Regions from separate parts of the Nocardiopsis sp. B62 genome, predicted to be linked through region 2. Evidence: predicted binding sites of a transcription regulator. Region 2 holds the regulator's gene; the other holds the start of a gene.
What was found. The regulator LexA, encoded in region 2, represses DNA repair genes until DNA is damaged. The targets are predictions, from matches to a motif close to TCGAACANNTGTTCGA.
Positions count from the first base shown of each region.

Region 1: KBX21_RS13310 (DUF6504 family protein) is a predicted target of LexA. The motif match lies at 4,158-4,173, and genes of this name have one in related genera.

Region 1 covers NZ_JAGPXK010000010.1:90,282-97,880, forward strand. Annotated here, with positions in the region: gene xylA (xylose isomerase) at 1-815, opposite strand, end outside; gene KBX21_RS13295 (ROK family transcriptional regulator) at 1,065-2,297, opposite strand; gene KBX21_RS13300 (GNAT family N-acetyltransferase) at 2,358-2,939, shown strand; gene KBX21_RS13305 (NUDIX domain-containing protein) at 2,979-3,449, shown strand; gene KBX21_RS13310 (DUF6504 family protein) at 3,884-4,144, opposite strand; gene KBX21_RS13315 (M48 family metallopeptidase) at 4,375-5,304, opposite strand; gene KBX21_RS13320 (DivIVA domain-containing protein) at 5,422-6,105, opposite strand; gene KBX21_RS13325 (PT domain-containing protein) at 6,773-7,599, shown strand, end outside.
Region 2 covers NZ_JAGPXK010000003.1:110,695-118,293, forward strand. Annotated here, with positions in the region: gene leuS (leucine--tRNA ligase) at 1-684, shown strand, start outside; gene KBX21_RS04615 (hypothetical protein) at 767-1,384, shown strand; gene KBX21_RS04620 (hypothetical protein) at 1,381-2,052, shown strand; gene KBX21_RS04625 (alpha/beta fold hydrolase) at 2,071-3,162, opposite strand; gene lexA (transcriptional repressor LexA) at 3,212-3,943, opposite strand; gene nrdR (transcriptional regulator NrdR) at 4,553-5,029, shown strand; gene KBX21_RS04640 (vitamin B12-dependent ribonucleotide reductase) at 5,159-7,599, shown strand, end outside.

The DNA of each region.
Region 1 (7,599 bases), on a different contig from region 2:
AGGAAGAAGGCCTCCTTGACGTCGCCCGCGCCGAAGCGCAGGTCCTGGTCGTACTTGACTCCGCGCTGTCCGTTGAGGTCGATGTGGAAGAGCTTGTCCGCCCACAGCGCCTGGGCGACCCCGTGCGCGAAGTTCAGACCGGCCATCTGCTCGTGGCCGACCTCCGGGTTGACCCCCACCATCTCCGGGTGGGCCAGCCGTTCGATGAAGGCGAGGGCGTGGCCGACCGTGGGCAGCAGCACGTCGCCGCGTGGTTCGTTGGGCTTGGGTTCGATGGCGAAGCGCAGGTCGTACCCCTGTTCAAGCACGTAGGAGCACAGGAGGTCGAAGGCCTCGCGCAGGCGGTCCAGAGCCGCGCGGTGGTCCTTGCCCGCCTCCGTCTCGGCACCGTCCTGGCCGCCCCAGCACACGAAGGTCCGCGCGCCGAGGGAGACCGCGAGGTTGATGTTGCGGATGACCTTGCGCAGTGCGTAGCGGCGCACGTCCCTGCTGTTGGAGGTGAACCCGCCGTCCCGGAAGACCGGATGGCTGAACAGGTTGGTGGTGACCATCGGCACCCGCAGCCCGGTCTCGTCGAGCGCGCCCCGGAAGCGCCGGAGGATTTCCTCCCGTTCAGCGGAGGTGCTGCCAGGCGGGACGAGGTCGTCGTCGTGGAAGGTGATGCCGTAGGCGCCGAGGTCCGCGAGGCGGTGCACGGCGTCCACCGGGTCGAGGACCGGGCGGACCGGGTCGCCGAAGGTGTTGACGCCGCGCCAGCCCACGGTCCACAGGCCGAAGGTGAAGCGGTCCTCGGGTGTGGGGCGGAGGTCGGTCATGTGTGCTCCTGGGGGGTCGGTCCGTGGAGGGCATCGGACCCGGCCAGTTTGTCTAGAGCCACAACTAATTGTCAACGGGTCGTTTCGTCCAGTCCGGGTGTCCCGCACGCGTGGTCGAGGTCGGCGCCGTCCAACGGGCCAGGGAGCGTCGTGGTGGAGGTTGGGGCACAGCACGAGCCGACCGGGCTCGAGCGAATCGACCAGGCCGGGAGCCCGCAGGGGAGGGCCCCGACGTCACCGCCGTTCCGCCTATGGCAGCGGCAGGTCACCCGAGTCCAGGCCGTGGATCATCACGGCGGCGCCACCCCGTGAGGCGGCGCTCATGCCGAGGTCGGAGGGCTCCACCCGGCACCCGCCCGCCTCGGGGGCGAAGGACCGGGCCCGGGCCTGCGCGCGGCAGGCGGGGAGCAGCCACGGGGCCATCGGCACGAAGTACCCGCCCACCATCACGGCCCCGGGGTTGACCACGTTGACCAGGGTCGCCACCCCGCGCCCCAACCAGGTTCCGGCCCGTTCCAGGGCGTCGACGGCGGTCGGGTCGGCCGCCGACGCGCGGGCCACCACGGTGTCCACCAGGTCCGCGACGTCCCCGCCGTTCAGGGGGCGGTCCGCGACCAGATCGGGCAGGGCGGCGCGCAGGATCGCCCCGATCCCGGCCAACGCCTCAAGGCAGCCCCGTCGCCCGCAGGAGCACTCCGGGCCGTCGGCGGTCAGCTCCAGATGGCCGATCTCCCCGGCGAAGCCGCCCGCTCCCCTCAGCAGCTCGCCCCCGGTCAGCACGCCCGCACCGATCCCCACCTCACCGGTCACGTACACGAGGTCGCCGAGACCGGCCAGGGAACCGAACCGGTACTCGGCCATGGCGCCGAGGTTGGCGTCGTTGTCGACCAGGACGGTGGCCTCCGCCAGAGTCGAACCCTCCAACCTGGTGCGCAGGAGGTCGCGGAGGGGGACGTCCCGCCAGTCCAGGTTGGGTGCCCGTGTCACCGTGCCCGAGGGGGCGTCGATCAGCCCGGGCACCGCGACGCTCACCCCGACCACCGTGCGGCCCTTCATCGCGGGTTCCTCGGTGACCTCGCGCAGGGCGGTCGCGATCCGGTCCGCGCAGGCGTGTGCCCCGGCGGAACGGGCGTCCAGCGGCACGTGCCCTCGCGCCAGTTCCCGGTGGACCAGGTCCACGGCCACCACCGAGAGGTAGTCGACGTTCACCTCCACGCCGACGGCGGCCACGGAGCGGTCGTCCAGGGCCAGCAGGACGCCGGGGCGGCCCACCCGACCCTGCGGGGTCTGCCCGGTCTCCCTGACCAGGCCGCGGTCCATGAGGTCGGTGACCAGGCTGGACACGGTGGTCTTGTTCAACCCGGTGGCCGTGGCGACGGCGGCGCGCGAACACGGGGAGAGCGCGCGGACGGTCCTCAGCACGGCCCGGAGGTTGTTCTCGCGAATGGTGTGCAGACCCGCCGTGCCCGTACCGGCCGCCACCCGTACCCCCCGTTCGAAAACCCGTTGCCCGCGTGTGGGGGCGCTGGTTGGATTCCCATCATGGTGCCTCCCGACGTCTTCCGCGACCAGCCCTCCCTCTGCGGTGACCGGGTCCGGCTCGAACCGCTCGGGGCCGTCAACGCGCACGAGATCATCCCCGGCCTGGTGGACATGGACCCGCAGGTCCGCAGGCTCACTGGCACCCACCGGGAGTTCGACGCCGAGGAGCTGCTCCGAGTGTTCACGGCGCGTGAGCACCGACACGACCGGGCCGACTGGGTGATTCGCGCGCGGGCGGACGGCGCGGTCCTCGGGGAGTGCGCGCTCATCGACCTGGACCCGGACAACGCGGAAGCGCACTACCGGATCGCCCTCGGCTCCATGGCGGTCACCGGCCAGGGCTTCGGAACGGAGGCCACCGACCTGGTCCTGGAGTACGCCTTCGAGACCGCCGGTCTGCACCGTGTGGCCCTGGAGGTGTTCGCCTTCAACACCCACGCCGAGCGCTCCTACGCCAGGTCGGGTTTCGTCCGCGAAGGAGTGTGGCGCGAGCACCTGCGCTGGGACGGTGCCTGGCACGACGCGGTCCTGATGTCGGTCCTGGACCACGAGTACGCCGAACTCCGCCGTGGGCGTGGTTGATCAGCCGGACCCGCCCGGTTCGGCGTTAGTGTCGGTGCCATGCCCGTTCCGGACTTCGTCACCCAGTTGCGCGAGCACGTCGGCCACTCCCTCCTGCCCCTGGTGGGGGTGACCGGTGTGGTGCTCGACGACGACGGGCGCGTGCTCCTGCACCAGCGTTCCGACGACGGGCGCTGGGCCACCCCCGGCGGCATCCTCGAACCGGGGGAGCAGCCCGCGCAGGCGGTGGTCCGCGAGGTGTGGGAGGAGACCGGTGTGCGGGTCGAGGTGGACCGACTGGTCACCGTGATCGGTCAGGAACCGCACACCTACCCCAACGGCGACCGGGTGCAGTTCCTCGACCTCGCCTTCCGGTGCCGTCCGGTCGGCGGGCGGCCCCGGGTCGACGGTGACGAGAGCCTGGACGTGGACTGGTTCGCCGAGTCCGAGATGCCGCCCATGGCCGAACGCATCCTGGAACGTGTCCGCTGGGCCCGTAGCGACGACGGTGAACCGTACTACGAGCGCTGATACGGTGACCGACATGCAGCGCGCCGCAGTGACGACGACGCCGGAACCAGTCCCGGCGCGCTGAATCGAGTTTTCGACAGGCCCCGGGGCGAGTGCCCCGGGGCCTTCGTCTTGCGGTCACTCGTCCCGCCACCGGCTGTCCCTGCCCGGTCCGGGCGGCAAGTACGCGGACACCCCGGACCGGTGGCGCCGGTCCAACCGGACTCCTCGCCGAGGCCTTGGACGGATCGGGGACGGCCTACGAACGGGCCGAGGACGAGGCGGTCTTCCAGGGCTCCAAGATCGACGCGCAGATCACCGACGCCGCAGGTCGGGAGTTCGCCCTCTCCACCGTCCAGGTGGACTTCCACCAGGCGGAGAGGTTCGATCTGGCACGCGTCGGCGCTGACGGGGCGCGGCACTGGGCGGACCCGGGGTCGCGTCCTGTGGGCCGGTCAGCCCCACTGGCGCCGCATGGTCCAGCGGTCCGAGGCGGCGTCCCGGGAGATGTCGATGATGCTGGGGTGCCCGGTCTCGGACTCCGCCGAGACGCGGAGCAGGTGGATGTGGGTGGCCGGTACGCCCGGGGCCCCGGGCCGGGCGGGCCAGTCGCCGATGATCCGGCGCACGCGGAAGGTGTGGCCGCGCCACGTGAACTTGGCGGGGTGTCCACGGTCGGTGGAACGGACGTCGATCTGTTCGTTCAGGAGACTCACAAGGAACAGTGTATCGAACAGGTGTTCGAACACGTCAAGTCTCCGGGAGGTGGCACGGGTCGCTTTTCGTCGAGAACACCCTGGTCGGGGCGCTGTGGTGCGATCGTCGCGCGCCTGTGCGCCCCCAGCTGAGGGAGTCCGCGGGCGGCGTGTCCTCGCGCCGCCCTCAGACCGCTCGCAGCGCGGCCGTTCGCGCCGATGGCACCTGTGAAGGCGGCCAGGGGCGCTGCCTAGAGGAACACCCGGCCGCGGCGGTCGCGGTCGCGCAGGGCGGCCATCCTGCGGGTGTTGCTGGGGCGCCGCGAGAGCAGGTGATAGAGGATCAGCGAGCAGTCCCGGTCCGTGCGTGCCCGGGCGGCCATCTCGCCCAGGTTCACTCGCGTGTACAGGGTGGGGCCACCGGCGAAGAGCCGCACCGAGTGGGACCCCTCGGGAACGTGCGCGTGCGCGTGGTTGTCGGCCGTGTACTCACAGGCCCGGGACAGCGCCGAGCCCAGACCGGGGACCAGGTCCGCCCCGAGGGTGGCCACCCGCCGCCAGTAACCGGTGTGCCCGGCCGCGAGGTGACCCACCTGGTGGGCGACGAGGAAGGCGAGGGCCTCCCGGTCGCGCGGGAGGCCCCTGTCGTCGAGCAGGGCGTCCGACAGCACCAGGTAGCGCCGGAGTCCGTGGGCGGCGGCGTCCGCGTGAGCCGAGACCGGGCCGGGGCGGACGTACGCCTCCGGGGGGCGGGCCAGCCCCATGTCCCGAGCCAGCGAGACCACCACCCGGTACGCCTCGGGGAACTGGGTGGGCGAGATCCGGACCGACTCCGCGCGCTCACGGGCGTACCGGAGACCACGTGCCGACCAGCACACGAACGGCAGCGTGGCCAGCGCCAGGGCCGTCCACATCAGGGAACCCGAGGCCGACCACACCAGCCTCACCAGTATCACCGCCAGGGCCAGCGTCACCGTCATGCTGAGCGCGAGCAGCGGTCTCTCCCACGGGTGCGCCGAGGCCGGGACGACCTCCTCGTCGGTGTCGGCGTCGGTCGGGTACGGGTCGGCCGCGTGCCCACGCGGAGAGGGCGGCCGGGGCGCGGGCCACGGTCCGGGGATGGTGGTGCAGCTCGGAATCCCCTGGACCGTGCTCGTCGGGGAGGTACCCCAAGACGGCATGGAATGTCGCATACTGCTCCCCTCGGGCCGCCCTTGACAGGGAATGACTACTCCCTGTGCACAAATATTACTTTCCGCTTTCCTTTGTGTGGTGTGGCGGGGGCGGCGTGTCCGGGCTCAGGAGCGCTCGTGGCGGCGGAACTCCTCGGCGAGCTCGTCCAGGAACTGGTCCACCTGCGCCGGGTCGTACCCGGGGCGGGCCCGTGTGGTGGCGAACTGGACCCGCTCCACCTCGGCGGAGGTGAGCGTGGCCCGGTCCGGGCGCCCCTGGAGGAGGACCTCCAGGCTGTACTCGGCGCGGTCCAGGAAGTCGTCCACCTCCTGCTCGTTGTAGCCGGTGGTCAGCCGGGTGGTGGCGAAGCGCTTCTCCCTGATGTCCCGGGGAGCCATCCCCGGACCGTCGGACGGCAGGTCGGTCCGGTTCGGGTCCGCGTACCCCTGCCCTTGGCCGGGGTGGGGCTGTCCGGGGTCGGCCTGGCCTGCACGCGGAGGCAGGGGAGGCGGCGAGGCGGGCTGGCCCAGGCCGCGTCCGGCGAGGTCGGCGACGACGAGGTCGAGGAAGTCGTCCACCTCGTCCTCGCGGTAGCCGGGGCTCATCCGGGTGGTGCGGAACCGGGAGTTGCGGATCTCGTCCGCGGTGAGCAGCGGGCCCGTGCGCGGACCGCCCTCCAGCGCCACCAGGGTCGCCTCGATCCGGTCGAGGAGCGCGTCGACGTCCTCCTCGTTGTAGCCCGGGCGCAGACGCACCGTGTGGAACTTCTTGTTGCGGATGTCCGCCGGTGTCAGAGGCATGGTCCCCATTGTGCAGTTCACGAGGTTCGTAGGTGCGGTATCACGCATCCGCGTGTGAGTCCGGGGCCGCCCGGTCGGACGCCGGTGTTCGGCGGGAGGTGGCCCGCAGGCGTCCTCTGCCGCGTGGGGACTCGAACAGAACGCGGGCGCGGAAGGGCCGGGGGAGACTCATGGCCTGCATTATGCCGAGTGGACGTGGCGTGCGCCACACGACCGGTGGTTCTGGCCGGGTGTGGACGTGACTCCGGCCGTGGCCAGGCGTCCTCTCGGGCGCGGTCCTCCTTGTAAGACGCCCCATCCCGGTGAAGGTTTACCGGAATCAAAAAGAATGACTGGAATTGTCGATGGCGATTACTCAGTGCGTTCGAAGGTTCATCGTGACCTTTTCGATATCAGTGATCATGTATTTGATCTTTGTGGTGACTGTATTGTCTCCATGGGGAATGGAAAGCAACTCGGCCGGTTCTTCCGGCTCTTGCCCTCTGCGGGCCGAAACCGTGCACGCTCTCTATTTCCGCAGGTCACGGGCTTCTGTGTGCCTTGGCCGTCCCCCATTCGACCCTGGTCCGTGATTCCGCGTTCCGAGACTTCCCGCCTTTGTGTTCCGGCGGTGGAAGCCCAGACCAGGCCTGGCCCCGACTCATGTGGGCCTGGATGATCCAAACGAGGATTGATCTTGAAGAACGCTTCTCGAATCTCCGCACGCCGCGTGCTCCAGGGCGGTGCCGCCTTCGCCGCGCTGGGCGCCCTCACCCTGGCTGCCGCCTCGCCCGCCCACGCCGACACCTACGGGTGGGGCTACGCCTCGGCCCTGGGCGCCTCCAGCCCCACGCAGACCTACATCACCAAGGACCAGACGGTCTCGGACTCCTTCAGCGGCGCCATCGGCAGCTGGCTGACCGTTGAGGGCACCACCACCGCCACCGTCAACTCCAGCGGAGCCACCGGTACCGCCGTCGTCGACACCGCCCGCATCGTCATCACCGAGGCCGACCTCCCCGGAATCCTCGACCCCGAGGACGACGCGGACGAGGACGAGGAGACCCCGGACGAGGACGACGAGGACACCGAGGCCGCCGAAGACGAGGGCGACGACGACGCCCCCGAGGGTGACGACACCACGGAGGCCGGTGACGGCGAGGGTGACACCGACGTCCCGGACGACGGCGGCACCGACCAGCCCACGGACCAGCCGACCGAGCAGCCCACTGAGCAGCCGTCCGACGAGCCCGCCGACCCCGCCGAGGACGGTGACGACGACGAGGACAACGAGAACACCACGGCCTCCGCCGACGTCATCGAGCTCGACGAGGAGAACTCCGAGCTGGTCGACAACGGCGGCGAGATCCTGCTCGAGGCCACCATCAACGGTGCGAGCGTCTCCACCAGCCAGGGCTGGGACGGTTCGGTCAACCACGGCTTCGACGCCGGGGTCCTCGGCGAGTCCACGCTCCAGGCCCAGGTCGAGGACGAGACCGTCGAGCTCCAGGTGTCGCTTGAGCC
Region 2 (7,599 bases):
CTGGGCAGGGAGATCGACGCCTACGGTGTGGACGCGGTCCGGCTGACCATGCTCTTCGCCTCCCCGCCCGAGGAGGACGTGGACTGGGCGGACGTGTCCGTGGTCGCCGCGCAGAAGTTCCTCAACCGCGCCTATCGGGTGATGAGTGAGGCCGGTGCGGGCAGCACTCCCGGAACGGACCTCTCCACAGGCGACACCGATCTGCGGCGCTTCACGCACCGCTCCATCGACCAGATCACCGCCCTGGTCGAGGACAAGCGCTTCAACGTCGCCATCGCCCGCTGCATGGAGCTGGTCTCGGCCGCCCGCAAGGCGATCGACTCCGGTCCCGGCGCCGCCGACCCGGCCGTCCGTGAGGCCGCTGAGTTCGTGGCCGTCGCCCTGTCCCTGTTCGCGCCCTACGTCGCGGAGGAGGGCTGGGAGAAGCTGGGCCACAGCGGCTCGGTGGCCGTCGGCAACTGGCCCGAGGCCGACCCGGCGCTGCTGGTCCAGGAGTCCGTCACCTGCGTGGTGCAGGTGCAGAGCAAGGTCCGCGACAAGCTGTCGGTGTCCCCCGACATCGACGCCGCCGAGCTGGAGCGCCTGGCCCTGGCCTCGGAGAAGGCCCAGAGCTTCATCGGTGACAAGACCGTGCGCAAGGTGATCGTCCGCGCGCCCAAGCTGGTGAACATCGTCGTCGGTTGATCCGTCGCACGGGGCGGTGGTCGCGCTGGCGACCACCGCCCTCTACCTTGGGCGTGACAACTGATTGGGAGGCGGTGGCCGGGTGGGCTCTGCGACGGGTTCCGGACCCAGACCCTGGGTGCGGGCGGCGATCGTGGTGACGGGCACGGTGGCGGTCTCCGCCGCCGCCGTCGGAGGCGGTCTCTGGTTCACGGGGAACGACCCGGACCAACCCCGGGGCGGTGACGCCCACACCACGGCGCCACCGTGCGGCGTGGTCCCGGAGGAGGCGATCACCGAGGCGCTGCCCGGTGCCGTCCTGGAAACGGACGACGGCGGCCCCCTCGCGGGCGGCGAGGGCACCGCGTGCGTGTGGACCACGGCCGGACTCGACGCCGAGGAGCAGGGTGTGCTGCGGGTGGACCTGTCCGCGCGCTTCACCGACGCCTCCGCCGAACCGGCCGTGACCGGCGACGAGTCCGCCTCCCGGGCCCAGACCGCGATGGCCCCGGCTCGCGGTCGTTCCGTGGTCCTGGGATCCGGCGCCGAGGCGGAGGTCTGGCGCGGCCAGGTCCCCGGTACCGCCGAACTCGCCTTCCACAGCGACAACCTGCTGGTCCGCGTCTCCTACAGCGCCATGGACGAGGACGACCCCGTGTCCTACGACCGCGCCAGCGAGACCGTCGTCGCCTTCGCCGAACAGCTGGGAGAGGCCCTGTGAGCACCCCCCACTCCGGGCCCCCGCCCGCCTTCGCGCAGTCGGAGGACCCCGGAGCCACCCCGCCGCAGAGCCGGGGACTGGCCGTCACCCTCCTCGTCGTCCTGATCCTGGCCGTGCTGGCGCTCGCCGCATGGCTCACCTGGTACCTGCTGCGCGACAGTGTGGAACTGGGCGAGTTCGAGGCCGCGCCCGAGTGCGGGATCGGTGAGACCGAGACCCTCGAGGAGTCGGTGCCCGGCTACGAGAGTGAGATCGAGGAGACCGTCGGCACCGGCCAGGACCCCTTCGGGGCGGGCTGGCAGTGCCGCTGGGCCACTCCCGAGGGAGCGGGCGCCTCCGTGCCGTCCGCCGCCACCCTCGTCCTGGTCGCCGCCCCGGTCGAGGGTGGCGTGGAGACCGCCGCCGAGACCCTGCGCTCCACCGCCGGGGAGAACGACACCCAGCCCGTGGAGGGCCTGGGGGACGAGGCGCTCACGTGGGTCGAGGACGGCGCCTTCGAAGTGGGATGCGTGGGTGTGCGGGTCTCCAACCTGTACGTGGAGTCCTGCTACACCGCCGCCACCGACTACGACGCGATCGGTTCCATGGACGGTGAGGCCGCCGCCGAGGAGGCCGAGCTCCTCGCCCGCGCCGTCGTCGACGAGCTGCCCGCACCCGCGGACGACTAGCGGATCGTTCCGGGTCGGCTACCAGAGACCGTCGAGGAACCCCTCCAGCGCCGGGGTGACGTCGGGGGAGAAGGCACGGTCCGCGTCGAGGGCGGCGGCCCCGGGGGAGTCGTCGTACTCGCGCAGGATGTGGTCGACCCCCGACAGGTCCACCCGCTCGGCGCCGTCCAGGCCGGTCATGAGCCGGTCGACCTCCTCCTCGTTCACCTGGGCGTCCTGGTCGCCCCACAGGACCAGCACCGGGGTGTCCCCGGGCAGGCCCTCGGCCAGTTCCACGGGGTCGAAGGAGTCGATCCAGGTCAGGTAGTCCGCGCTGTTCTCGTCGAACAACCCCGTGGCGTCGCTCTCGGGCAGCTCCCCGCCCGCGCGCACGGCGGCCCGGCCCGCCCGCAGGTCCGAGAGCATCTGCGCCGCGGTCACCTCGCCGACGCCGCCCTGGGCCTCGGCGGTGCGGATCTGCTCGGACACCTGGCGGTCGATGAGGTCCAGCATGCGGGTGCCCGGCGGAGCGGCCAGCACCAGAGCGGGTTCGGCGTCGAGGAGTTCGTGGGCGCGCAGCGCGTACAGGGCACCCTCACTGTGGCCCAGGATGACCGTGCGCTCGGGGTCCACCTCGGGCTGGGCGACCAGCTCCGTGTAGGCGGCGGCCATCTGCCGGTCGAAGACGAGGGGGTCGACCGGCTGGTCGAGGGCCTCCTCCTCGGCCTCGCTCATGTCCGCCGGGTCCGCGCTGCCGAACTTGTCGTAGCGCAGCGAAGCGGCACCCGCACCGCTCAGCACCCGGGCGAGGTTCAGGTTGGTGTTGGCCTCCGGGCGCGCGGCGCCGTTGCCGTCCCGGTCGGTGGGACCGCTGCCGGAGACGATGAGCACCCCCGGGACGGAGCCCTCACCGGCGCCGGAGGGAGCGGTGAAGGTGCCCGGCACCGTGAACCCGCCACCCTCGAAGGAGACCTCGCGCTCCTGCCCGGCCGCACCGGGCAGCGCGGGCCCGTCGCCGTCGCTGGGCGCGCAGGCGGAGACCAGCAGGGCCCCGGCGACCAGGGCCGAGGCCAGGGCGGCGCGGGGTCGGCTCGGGGAAGGGGACACGGGGGCGGAGGCAGGTGTCGACACGCCCTCAGCGTATCGGCACGCCCACCACCCCCGGCTCGGGGACCTGGGCTCAGACCCGGCGCATGACCGTGACGACCTTGCCGAGGATGGTGGCCTCGTCTCCCTGGATTGGGTCGTAGGCGTCGTTGCGCGGCATCAGCCACACGTGCCCGTCCGGCTCCCGGCGCAGCACCTTGACGGTGGCCTCGTCGTCCAGCATCGCCGCGACGATGTCACCGTTCTCGGCGGTCTGCTGCTGACGGACCACCACCAGGTCACCATCGGTGATCGCGGCGTCGATCATGGAGTCACCGACCACCGTGAGCATGAACAGACGGCCCTCGCCGACCAGCTGGCGCGGCAGCGCCAGGACGTCCTCCACGGCCTCCTCGGCCAGGATCGGGCCACCGGCGGCGATCCGACCGACCAGCGGCACCGAGGCCGCCCGGGTGGAGTCGGCGGTGAGCTCCTCCTGGGTGAGGGTCTGGGAGGCCTCGCGGCCCGGGGTGCGCAGCTCCACGGCGCGCGGCCGGTTCTGGTCCCGGTGCAGGTAGCCCTTGCGCTGGAGCACCTTGAGCTGGTGCGCCACGCTGGAGGGGCTGGACAGGCCGACCGTGTCGCCGATCTCCCGGATGGACGGCGGGTACCCCCGTTCCCGGACGTAGCGCTGGATGCAGTTGAGGACACTCTGCTGACGTGCGGTGAGCTTGGGGGTGTCGGACCCGGACGGGCCCGGGTCGCCGACGGGCGAAAGAACGGTGGTGGGTCCGGAGCCGACGGCTCCGGGGTTCTCCTCCGGCACGGCCGGGCCTCCTCGGTGTTCGGTTCGGTCAGGGCCTGTGTGTGGCCGGATCGGCCACGCGGACCGGACGGCGAAGCCGGTGTGAAATCAAGGTCAACTTTAGTCGTTGCACACGGTGATATCAAACAAGCGTTCGAGAACGTGTGGACGAGGGCGCGTGGGGATTTCGCATTGTGTTTTCGCGCCCCGATTTCCGGGGGTCCGGACTTATGTGTGTACACGCGCGCCGTGGCCGTTGTCCGGGGAATGTGCGATCCGGTATGGGGTTCGTCTCGCCGTGCCCCGCCGCCACTCCGTGCTCGCGGGAGAGGGGGGAATTCGGTCGGCGCCGAGGTGTGGCGGGCGTCGAGCCGCGCGCCCGCGCCCCCTTATCCTTGGATTCGGCTCCCGGAGCCGCACATCCCCGTTTCCACCTCCTCGAACCCCGTTCCTCGGCCGCCCCTGTTCCAGGGTTTGGGGACACGCCGTCGGCAGGGTTGCGGGTGTCCGCCCCGGCGCCTAGGTTCGACCACAACATCTGGTGTTGACATGGGGGCTGTGGTCAATAAGTTGTGGTTAAGTAGACCTCCAGGGTTGTTGGTCGGGTACAGGAAAGCCAGGTGAACCGGGATGCACTGTCCGTTCTGCCGTCATCCGGACACCAGGGTGATCGACAGCAGGTCCACCGACGACGGCGCGGCCATCCGGCGCCGCAGGACCTGCCCCGTCTGTGAGCGACGCTTCACCACGCAGGAGACCGTCCTGCTGATGGTGGCCAAGCGGTCCGGGGTCACCGAACCCTTCAGCCGCACCAAGATCATCGCCGGGGTGCGCCGCGCCTGCCAGGGCCGCCCCGTCTCCGAGGACGCCCTCGCCAAACTCGGCCAGCGGGTCGAGGAGGAGATCCGCGGCCGGGGTGTGGCCGAGGTGCCCGCCCACGAGATCGGCCTTGCCATCCTGGGTCCCATGCGTGACCTGGACGAGGTCGCCTACCTGCACTTCGCGAGCGTCTACCGTGGGTTCGAGAGCCTCGCCGACTTCGAGGCCGAGATCGCGAGCCTGCGGGAGGACCGCGAGGGGGAGCCCGCGGTCGACACCACCGGGTAACCCCGGCGACCGCCGCATGGTGGGTGGAGAGCCCGGCCGAGACCGTGCCTTCCGCACCACCCCGAACACACATGAACGTCCGCGCGGTCACCGCCGGGTCCGCGCATGACCTTCGGGGGAGAGGTCGCCATGACGCGAAGGACGAACGGCACGACCAGGCGCCGGGGCAAGGGCCTGACGATCGGCCGGGTCAACACCACCGAGGGCGTCCATCCGTACGACACCCTCGAATGGGAACTCCGCGACGTCGTCATGACCAACTGGCGCGACGGCACCGTCAACTTCGAGCAGCACGGCGTCGAGTTCCCCGTCACCTGGTCGGTGAACGCCACCCAGATCGTGACGAGCAAGTACTTCCGGGGGGCCGTCGGCACTCCCGAGCGCGAGTCGAGCCTCAGACAGCTCATCGACCGCGTCGTCGGCGTCTACACCAGAACCGGCCGCGAACACGGCTACTTCGCCTCGGACCAGGACGCCGAGGTCTTCGACCACGAACTCAAGTACGCCCTGGCCCACCAGCTCTTCAGCTTCAACTCCCCGGTCTGGTTCAACGTCGGCACCACCTCCAGGGCCCAGGTCTCCGCGTGCTTCATCCTCTCCGTGGAGGACACCATGGAGTCGATCCTGGAGTGGTACAAGGAGGAGGGGCTGATCTTCAAGGGCGGCTCCGGCGCGGGGGTGAACCTGTCGCGCATCCGCTCCAGCAGGGAGCTGCTGTCCTCCGGGGGCTCCGCCTCGGGGCCGGTCTCCTTCATGCGCGGCGCCGACGCCTCCGCCGGGACCATCAAGTCCGGCGGCGCCACCCGCCGGGCGGCCAAGATGGTGGTGCTCGACGTGGACCACCCCGACATCGAGGAGTTCGTCGGGGCCAAGGCGCGCGAGGAGCACAAGATCCGCGCGCTCCGGGACGCGGGCTTCGACGTCGACCTGGGCGGCGACGACATGTTCAGCGTCCAGTACCAGAACGCCAACAACTCCGTCCGCGTGTCCGACGCGTTCATGCGCGCGGTGGAGACCGGCTCCGGGTTCGGCCTGACCTCCCGCACCACGGGCGAGGTCATCGCCACCGTCGACGCCAAGGAGCTCTTCCACCGCATGGCCGCCGCCGCGTGGGAGTGCGCGGACCCGGGCATCCAGTACGACGGCACCATCCAGGACTGGCACACCAACCCCGAGACCGGCCGCATCAGCGCGAGCAACCCCTGCAGTGAGTACCTCAGTCTGGACGACTCGTCCTGCAACCTGGCCTCGATCAACCTGCTGAAGTTCCTACGCGAGGACGACACGTTCGACGTCGAGGGGTTCACCCGGCTCACCGAACTCGTGATCACCGCGATGGACATCTCCATCACCTTCGCGGACTTCCCCACGGAGAGGATCGGCGAGACGACACGGGCCTACCGGCAGCTGGGGATCGGGTACGCCAACCTCGGCGCGCTGCTGATGGCCACCGGCCACGCCTATGACTCCGAGGGCGGACGGGCCGTGGCCGCCGCCGTCACCTCGCTGATGACCGCGGCCGCCTACCGCCGAAGCGCCGAACTGGCCGGTGTGGTCGGCCCCTACGACGGATTCGAGCGCAACCAGAGCGCTCACGAACGCGTGATGCGCAAGCACGCGGCCGCCAACGACGACCTGCGCACCATCGGCGCACTGGAGGAGCCCGTCCACGCGGCCGCCACCAAGGAGTGGGAGCGGTGCCTGGAGGTCGGTGAACGCGACGGTTGGCGCAACGCCCAAGCCAGCCTTCTCGCGCCCACCGGGACGATCGGGTTCATGATGGACTGCGACACGACCGGGATCGAACCTGACTTCTCGCTGGTCAAGTACAAGAAGCTGGTCGGCGGCGGATCCATGCGGATCGTGAACCAGGCGATCCCCCGGGCGCTGCGGAACCTGGGTTACCAGGACGAGCAGATCGAGCCGATCGTCGACCACGTGGCCGAGCACGGGCACGTGGTGGACGCCCCCGGGCTCCGACGGGAGCACTACGAGTTGTTCGACTGCGCCATGGGGCGCCGGTACATCGAGCCCATGGGGCACGTGCGCATGATGGCCGCGACCCAGCCGTTCCTGTCCGGGGCGATCTCCAAGACGGTGAACGTGCCCGAGGGAGCCACGGTCGCCGACTTCGAGGGGATCTACTACGAGGGCTGGCGCCTGGGGCTCAAGGCCCTGGCGGTCTACCGGGACAACTGCAAGGTGGGCCAGCCGTTGTCCGCCTCCGGTGCGGAGGCGGAGGACGTGTCGAAGCCGGTGCGGCGGCGGCTGCCCAAGAAGCGGCCGAGCGAGACCACCTCGTTCTCCGTGGGCGGCGCCGAGGGGTACATCACCGCGGGTTCCTACCCGGACAGCGGCCTCGGCGAGGTGTTCCTGAAGCTCGGCAAGCAGGGCTCCACTTTGGCGGGGGTGATGGACGCCTTCTCCATCGCGGTCTCCATCGCCCTCCAGTACGGGGTTCCGCTGGAGACCTACGTGGAGAAGTTCACCAACATGCGCTTCGACCCGGCGGGCATGACGGACGACCCCGACATCCGTATGGCGCAGTCGGTGGTGGACTACATCTTCCG